2 linked regions of the Cohnella abietis genome follow. The protein of the gene in region 1 interacts with the protein of each later gene in a pairwise test. Links are inferred from orthologs where the notes say so. Each region holds a gene or a part of one and is shown on either strand. Other genes may lie near its edges.

What was found. The genes of interacting proteins can lie anywhere in the genome.
Region 2: the proteins of KCTCHS21_RS04185 (region 1) and KCTCHS21_RS15990 interact in binary tests that used the Bacillus subtilis proteins (3 or more experiments, as listed by UniProt). The link is inferred for Cohnella abietis from one-to-one orthologs.

What each region holds. Positions count from the first base shown.
Region 1 is NZ_AP019400.1:1,033,481-1,038,297, reverse strand. The notes cover bases 720-4,339. They hold KCTCHS21_RS04185 (efflux RND transporter permease subunit), read right to left. Parts: upstream 3,998-4,339; coding sequence 920-3,997; downstream 720-919. Other genes in these bases: KCTCHS21_RS04180 (hypothetical protein), read right to left, coding at 4,336-4,339; KCTCHS21_RS04190 (TetR/AcrR family transcriptional regulator), read right to left, coding at 720-873. Also shown: more of KCTCHS21_RS04190, read right to left, coding at 1-719; more of KCTCHS21_RS04180, read right to left, coding at 4,340-4,764. UniProt on the Bacillus subtilis protein: Required for self-resistance to surfactin, an antimicrobial lipopeptide surfactant produced by B.subtilis. Also required for swarming motility.
Region 2 is NZ_AP019400.1:3,690,835-3,695,371, forward strand. The notes cover bases 146-3,863. They hold KCTCHS21_RS15990 (MMPL family transporter), read right to left. Parts: upstream 3,499-3,863; coding sequence 346-3,498; downstream 146-345. Other genes in these bases: KCTCHS21_RS15995 (MFS transporter), read right to left, coding at 3,799-3,863. Also shown: more of KCTCHS21_RS15995, read right to left, coding at 3,864-4,537.

The sequences.
Region 1 (4,817 bases):
ATCCAACGAGCTATGCCATTCCTCTAAGGCATGCTGCCTTATTAAAGCAATCATCCCCCGAATGAGCAGGTGATTCGGATGTACAGGCTTTTTGGCTTCTTCCTTTAATATGAGCAGCGCTGCCAACAGATCGTTTAACGTTCCTTCATCCCAGTAGCTCTCCGACGCTGATGCATTAACCTTATCGACTATCTCCTCGACAAGAGTTACCTCTTCATTACCTGCTTCCGGAGATAAACCAGCCATACTACGCAGCGTTGCTATATCAGGAATAGGCAATATGGGCACTTCCCTTGCTTGCTCAATTCCTGTGATGAGATCATCTAGTCTACGAACGAGAAAACGACTTATACGAAGATCATCAAATTTCTGCTCTTCAAAAAGAATAGCCTCTAAATATTGAGATACAATACCTGACAATAGTGCAGAAACATCTCCCAAGTACGGCTCAATAGATCGGCCGTAGGTTGCCGTTAGCTGGGTCATGTTCCATAGCTTGCCCCACGCACGAATTCTTAGCACCTTTTGCTGGATTTGTGGATGTAAGCCCGTTAGCGGCTCTTTAATTAACATCCGCATGAAGTCCTGATGCTCGTATATGAATTGAAACTGTCGCTGCAATTGTATGACAAGCTTTTCTTTTGGCGGGAGCCCCCTTTCCTCCGGGGGCTCCTCCAGCCGATTAAACATCATTTCCCCATAATATTCAATGATTGATAATAACAAATCATCCTTCGACTTGAAGTAAAAGTATATGGAGGCCTTTGCCATTCCAAGCTCATCGACGATTTCTTGAATAGAAGTCGCATTGAATCCCTTTCTGGCAAAGCAGAGTATCGCTGCATCGAGAATCTGCTTTTTTTTGTCCTGCATGACTCTCCTCCTTCTCCACAACCCCTGTTTACAATACTACAGACGACTAAACATTTACCTTATTTGTTTTACGTCTCATTTTCATGAGAATCTCATAAATAATCGGAACAATCAGTAGCGTCAACAGCGTTGAGCTTATAAGCCCCCCAATAACGGTAACGCCAAGCCCTTTGGAAATAATTCCAGAGCTCTCGAAGCCGAATGCTAGTGGTAAAAGCGCTCCGATTGTCGCCAAAGCCGTCATGAGAATTGGACGTAAACGCGTGCCTCCTGCTTCCAGCAATGCTTCACGTGTCGATAAGCCTGCTTGCTCCTTGTGAATAACGCGGTCAATGAGAACAATTGCGTTCGTAACCACGATTCCAATGAGCATAAGTGCGCCCATAAGAGCAGATACGCTTAGCGTTTCACCTGTGAGATAAAGCGCTGCAAGTCCACCGATAATCGCGAATGGCAAGGAGAACATTATCGCGAATGGAGCAAGACCTCCTCCGAATGCAAGTACCAGCACGAGATATACGATAGCTATTGCAGCTACCATTGCGAGCCCTAGCTGTGTGAATGTTTCTTTAATTTGCTCAGTCACTCCACCAAATTTTACTTCTACGGTAGCTGGCTTATCCAGCTTATCGACTTTTGCTTGTAAATCACTCGACACCTTAGCTACATCCGATTTCGTGATTGCTCCACTTACAGCCACAACCATTTTAGAATTTTCCCGCTTGATAGCATTCGGGGAAGTTCCTCTCTCGACACTAGCTACGTCCCGAATAGCTACTTCAACCCCAAGAGGAGATTGCAGCTTCGCATCGAGTATCTCATTAATATCCTTGTACTCTGCTACCGAAACGTCTACATATACGTTATACGTTTTGCCTTGCTCCTCAACCTGTGTCAGTACAGCGCGGTTGCGTATAGGGCTAAGCTTCATTGCAATCTGGCCAGCAGTCAATCCATATTGGCTTAGCTTCGCTTGATCAGCCACGATAGTGTATTGCTCGTATGTCTTGGATAGACTCGTGCTTACTTTTTCGAAGGAAGAATCATTTTTCATTAAATCCGCTATCTTATCGACTACCGGCTTTATTTCCTCCAGATTGTCTCCATAAACATTAATACTGAAGTTGCTTCCTCCTAAGCCGCCACCCTGTTCCATCTCAGCAAATTCACCCTTAGGCACAGCCTTCTTCAATCCTTCAAGCAACGCTTCTTTTTTATCCGCAAAATTTTTCGTCTTGCTATTATACTGTAGGAAAAATAATCCCGACTTCGAAGGTCCCGGTTGTAGCGGGTTCTCGCCACCAATAGAATATTGCAGACTAATAACATCCGGTTGCTCCAGCATATACTTCTCTGCTATTAAGGCACGCTGCTCGACATCCTCAATCCGATCGCCCGGTTCAGGGGAATACGTAACCATAGCGTACTTATCCTCTTGCTCCGGCAAGAAGCTCGCTCCAATTAACGGAACAAGGAATACACTTCCTACAAGCAGCGCGAATGCAATAACCAAAGTGATGATCTTATGGTTCAAAGCAGATGTAAGCAAGCTACGGTAACCATTCGCGAGTCGTCCATGGTTCTCCTCTTCATTGTGCCCCTTACCTGCTTTAATCCCATTTTTAAACATTTGATGAGCTAGCATAGGCACAACAGTAACGGCAACAACAAGCGATGCTAACAATGCGAATACGATAGTTAATGCGAACGGAAGGAAAATCTGTCCAACCATTCCGCTTACGAGACCAAGTGGCAAGAAAACAGCTATCGTTACGATTGTGGAAGACATGATTGGTAAGAACATTTCCCGAGTGGCTTCAAGAACAAGCTCTCTGCCCTTTAGCTTCTCACCTGTCAACGACATACGCCTGTATATATTTTCGATTACGACAATGGAGTCATCGACCACACGCCCAATCGCAACTGTCATGGCACCAAGCGTCATAATATTAAGTGTAATATCGAATTGCTTCAGGAGAAGCACTGCAATGATGAGTGACAATGGAATGGAAACGATAGATATTATGGTTGTACGAATGTTCCGCAAGAATAATAAGATAACAGCTACTGCAAACAATGCGCCGAACAATGCCTTGCTAAGCATCGTCTTAACCGATTCTTCAATAGGCTTTCCTTGGTCCAGCATGACGTCTAGCTTCAGGTCCTTGAAGGTTTCCTTCAGCTTATCAGCTTCCTTTTTAACCCCATTAACGACATCAACTGTATTCGCATCGTTGGCTTTAACAATTTGGATTCCGATGGAAACCTCGCCGTTCGTACGTGAGATCGACTCCGCCTTACCCGTCATCTTCACATCCGCGATTTCATCCAATGTAACAGTAGGCAAACCAGCTCCTGCCTCTGCACCACCAGGGTTAGTAGCTGATGGGAAAACGGGAATTACCACTTTCTTCAAGTCGTCAATGGTTGTGACACGGCCATCAACAACTACCGTTTTCTCTGTTTGCTCCAGCTGGAATAAGCCAAGCGGAACCTTCAAAGCCGAGCCTTGAACGATTCCTTTAACTGTTTCTTCATTTAATCCAAGCTCAGCCATTTTCTTAGCATCGAACTTTAATGTAACTTCCTCAACGTATTGCCCTGCAATTTGAACGGAAGCAACTCCCGGGATACCTTCCAGTGCGGGACGAATTTGATCGGAAACGATTTTAGTCAAATTCTCAAGACTTTGTCCAGAAGCACTTAAAGTGATAACTGGAAAAGAGGAAAAGGAGAATTTAGAAATAGATGGTGCTTTTACTCCCTCTGGGAGGGTAACCTCTGCAGCCGCTTCCCGTAGTTGGGTAACTGCGGCCTCCATATTTTGACCAAAATTATACTCGATTGCAATGGAAGAAACATTCTCCATTGAAGTCGAAGTGATATTCTTAATTCCATCTACATTTTTGAGGCGTTGCTCTAATGGCTCTGTTACCTGCTTTATAATGACATCTGGAGCAGCACCAGGAACAATTGTAGTAACGTTAAGAAATGGGAAGCTAATATTTGGTAAGCTCTCTTGCTTCATGTTCAGTCCAGAATAAAGACCGGCAATAATTACGATAATCGTAATCATCCATAATGCGAATTTGTTTTTCAAAGAAAATCCAATAACACTTTTCAAACGGCTCCACTCCTCATTATGTTTATCTGTTTATAACTACGACTTCCATTTACTATCCATTTAATTTTATCGAACATTAAGTCAACAAGTCAAATGGCGATAGTGTGTACATTAATGTGAACAAGGAAATAGTTAATCGAACAATTGGTCGACAAAATATGTAGCTTGATGCCTAGTTTATTTAATACCTTGGAGCTTAATGAATTTAATGTATAAACCTATTGTCTTCAGTCTAGTCGACGTATATTCAAAGCTTCTGCTCGCTACAAAGTAAAGAGCCAATTCCTAAACCCGTAGGTCAAGTAATTGGCTCTTTAGCTTCGGTGCAATGTCTAAAGTTATACATTCAAGCTTTGATTATCTGAAGCGCCATGCGAGGTTGCTGTATAGCGGAACAGAGCATATCCGGCTACTCCGTAAATTGCCGCTTGCAGAAAGTTGTATAGTCCCAGATATTCGAAAGGGAATAGAGCTAGAAACGCATACCCCCACAAAGCATAAGGCAAGTATTTTACATTTTTAGAAATGAGCGTTAACCATCCCCCGACGAAAAATCCATAAAAAGCGATCCAGTGAAGAGGGATGTCGTAAAATAATGTATTATACGTTTTGTAGTTTATGTCTGTTCTTACTAGAAGCTCCTGCAATAACAGTATTCCTAGTCCGCCAAAAATAATGTGTAGGTGAAAGGGCATTAATTGCCTTACGATTCTGAAAGAAGCTAGAAATTTCCGAATTTCTTTAACAACAACCGCAAATTGCTCCATGCAATATTCCTCCTTTTTTTACCTATTATACATCAGGGTGGTAATACACATGC
Region 2 (4,537 bases), 2.7 Mb from region 1 along the record:
AGAACAACTGCAGACACTTGATACATCCCCCTAATATTGAAACTAGCTACAGTTTAGATTGAAACTAGGAAATAGTCAATAATGTTATGCATCAGATCCAGAAGCCATTATAGACCCAGGCAGAATGCTTCCGTAAACCGTTTCTTGCTCATAATGTAATCCCCTCCGTTGCCTACTCCAGTATACAAAGAGGTACCCATAGACTGGACCCTTTTTTCTAAGTGTCCAGTCTATGGGTACCAGTGTAGATACATGCCCTAGGTAACCCTTTTTTCGATTTATTTAGTGCGTGGAATTATGGGAGACATGCTGCCCCTTCAACTGATGCTCGCCGCGTGCACGGCTCTATTGCTCCTCATTCGGCCTGCGGCCCATGAAAGGCCACCAGTTGGCTGGCCCGAACGTACGGACCATAACTGGAATAAATAGTGGCAGCATGAGCAAAGCATACATAAACAGTCCACAAAGTACGATAGTCGCAATTTGTAGGAGCGACATTACGCCAGAAGGTAGCATCGCGGCAAACGTACCTCCTAGAATGACCGCTGCAGACATAATGACTGTCCCCATGTTTTTCATTGCTTCAAGAATAGCTTCCTGCGGCGAGAGATGGCGGTACTCCTTGAACCGATCCATCAGGAAGATACTATAATCGATGCCGAGCGCTACCAGCATGACGAAGCCGAAGAACGGAACCGCCCAACTGATGCCCGATTGGCCTAACAACCGAACAAATATGACCTCTGCAATCGCCATCGAAGTATAATAGGTAACCAGCAGTGAAGCTATCATATACAATGGCATGACGATTGAACGGAATAAAATGATCAAAATAATCGATATTCCGATCAACATCAAGATAACCGTACGCGAATAATCTGCTTTCGATATGTTGCTCAAATCGTTGTTCATGCTCGTTATGCCACCAATGGCCACCTGTGACTCGCTATATGCGGAGCCTTGAATTGCACGATTCACAGCCGATTCAAGACCGTCGATTTGCGCCATTGTTTCTTGGGAATACGGGTTGCTATCAAATACGACATCGAATTTAGCCGTTTGACGATCCTCCGACATATACACATTAAGCGCCGTTTGGAATTCCTCATTTGCAATGGCTTCTTCCGGGATGTACCAGCCTGTCATTTGTTTATTCGGCGATCCGGCAAGACCATTTAGGTAACCCCCTGCCAAAGCGAGTCCATCTGTTACCTGAGTCAAGCCAGCTACGCTCTGATCAAGGCCGCTTGTAAGCTCGCCAAGCTGATCGTTAAGTGAAGCAAATCCCCCCCGCAGTTCTTTCTGGCCATCTGTCAGCTCGTTAAATCCTTGTGTTAGGCTTGGTAGCTGAGAGACGATTTGTCCTTGGCCTGTAGCGGCCTGTGCAATCCCTTTTTGCAGCTCGGACAGTGCAGCTGCCAGCTTACCAAGGCCAGCAACCAGTGACGACTGGCCTTCTGCTGCATGTAAGAAGCCTGCATTGGCCTTCGTCATGCCTGAAGAAATTCCGACAAGCTGCGCGTTCAGCTGTTTCAATTGACCGCTAATACCTGAAGCTCCCGCTTGCAGTTGAGCCAGTGTGCTTAGTGCTTGCTTGTAGTTTTCATCATTTTGCAGCTCTGGGTAGCTCTCTTGAAGACCAGTTAGTCCTTGCTTGACGCCTGACAAACCATCCGCAAGCTTCGCTTGCTCCGATGCAATGGCTGTATAAGCACGTGCCAATTGTCCAAGACCTCCGCCCAGCTTTGCATAGCTGGCCTGCAGCTGCTTGCTTGCGCCTGCCAACTGCTCGGCACTGGTCTGCGCTTGCTTCATTCCCTCGCTAAGCTCGCCAGCACCAACCGAGCCGTCCTTCAAGCCTTGCTGGATGCGTTTCAAACCATCACCAAGCTGCACAATACCATCTTTCAGTTTATTTGCACCAACCACGAGCTGCCCGGCACCATCTACGGCCTCATTCAATTTTGGCGCATTTTCATTCAGAGCGCTGCTTGCTTCTGATAGCCCATTCCGAATTTTTTCTATGCCTTCGCCACTTTTGCCAAGACCATCCTCCAAAATCACCACTTGATCGGAGACAAGAAACTGCTCCATAACCTCGCCTGTAGGACGAGTAGCGCTGCGCACTGCTTTTACGCCTTGCGTATTTGCCAACTCTCGGCTTACTTGCTCCAATGTAGCAAGCCCCTCAGGCGTATCCAGCGGCTTGTTGGTTTTGACAATTACGGTTGTCGGAAGTGAATCCCCAGGGCCGAAGCTGTCTGATATGATGTTAAAAGCTTTAACCGAATCGTATTTATCGCCAATCTCATCTAACGAGTTAAAAGAGATCGTACCTTTGTAAGCTGTTAAGAACGGAACAATAATGACGGCTAATATAATGAGCGCCCATAATGGACGTTTCAAGGAAAACTTGCCGACCGTTCCCCATAGCTTGCTTGGCTTATGTTCCAAAGAACCTTTTGCCGGCCAAAACAGCTTTGTTCCGAGCACTGCCATAAAGAACGGTACAATCGTAAACAAAGCGATGAGCAAAATAGCTACGCCGACCGCAACGGCAACAGCCGAGCGATAAAGCATAAAGGTAGAGAAGCCAATAGCCGAAAAACCGACCAATACAGCTAATCCAGAGAACAATACGGTTCTTCCTGCTGTACGGTACGTATTGACGATCGCTTCCGTCTTATCACCGCCACTATGGCTAAGCTCTTCCTTAAAGCGGCTGATGAGCAGAATGCAATAATCGGTTCCTATTCCGAACAATACGGCGACCAAAAAGATCTGCGTAAAATTAGACAACGGGAAATCGAAGTATTCGACCAGAAAAGCAATAATGGACTGCGAAATTAAATACGTAAATCCTACCGCTACAAGCGGCACGAGCGGCGCGAGGGCCGAACGGAATACAACGAACAAAATAACTAGAATAAAACCAAGTGTAATGAATTCTGTCTTCTTAAGCCCATCTTGCGAGCTTTGGAGAACGTCCTCGGAAATCAGCCAGTTACCCGTATAATAATGCTCCACTTTCACATCCGAGATCGCCCCGTATAGGCCGTCGCGAAGCTCGGAGATCTCACGGTCGCCAGTCTCGACATTCACGAGGGCAATGATGGTGTTGCCATCCTTGGATACCATCTGCTCTGCCAGCTCTTTGGTATCAAAATGGGTAATGACTGTCAACACGCCGATCGACTTCCCATCGCTCTTAAGCTTATCGATACCGCCCTTCACCTCTGCAAGGTCTGCAGCTGACAGCCCTCCATCCTTATGGAATACAAGAACGGTTGGCATTCCGCTGCTGGCGCCAGAGCTATCGCTCGCCCCAATGGCCTTCTCTAATTCGCGAGCTACGGTCGAAGAGTACCCATCTGGAACATTAATCTGCCCCTTCGTTCGTACCAGATCCTGCATGCCAGGTGCGGTAGCCATAAGTCCAACCGCTGCAATTAGCCAAACCGCAAGCACTAACCATCTAAACTTCAATACTATTCTCATTTCTAATCAACCTCCAAAAAAAGTTAAAATAAGGATTCATCATTTCCTTTAGTTTTTATAAAAGTAAATGGCTTCTTGCTCTTTTAAAACGCTCGATATACTTGAAAATAAGCGCATGCTTCTTATCCTCCATCCTGTCACATGTCTCCACACCTTCCTCAGTAAGCGCAAGATATATGACACGCCGGTCTTTCTCACCCGGTATTAACTAACGAATCATGGCGTGGGGCTTAAATTTTTTGATGATCAAGCGGAACGACGACGTAGTGGTTGGGATGACTAATAACAAGTGAAAGAAGATTAATTCTCGTTCTGTGTTTTCTTTTTGTTTTTAATCAAAATTGCACTCGCAAATGTACCAATTAATAAGAAGATACCAATCAATAGTGTTACATTTTGCATACCTGCGTTAAAAGCATTAAAAACGATCGTCTTCATTTCATCAAAAGCTGGCACATCTTTAAATACTTCCACTTGCTTGCTATCAAAAAGCTGTGAACCTCCAAAAGCTCCAGCTTTATGGAAAACATCCAACATTTGATTTCTAAACTCGGCAGGAATATTGGCTACCTTCATGATATTAGTGTTCAACGAATCGTTATAACCTTCCGTTAATTTAATTCCTAGCAGTACAACACCAAAGGAGATACCCAATTGTCTAAAGACATTTAAGATACCAGAAGCCATGCCTACATACTCCTTATCAACTGAACTCATAGCAGCAGTTGTAATAGGTGGATTGACTAAAGCATTACTAATACCTAAAAGAATAAAACCAGGCATTAGATAGCTCCATTCAAACGGAGCTTTGATCATATAACGCATAACAAATATTCCGATTGCACCAATAAATAGCGCTCCACTAACTAACCAACGATTACCAATCTTCCCTGAGATAATTCCTGCAATCGGACCAAGAACTATTGTAAAACCACTAATGAGCAACATTTTTGCGCCTGTATCAAATGCTGAATAACCCATGTAATTTTGCATAAGAATCGTTAAATAAGTAAAACCTCCATATAGTCCAGCACCTAAT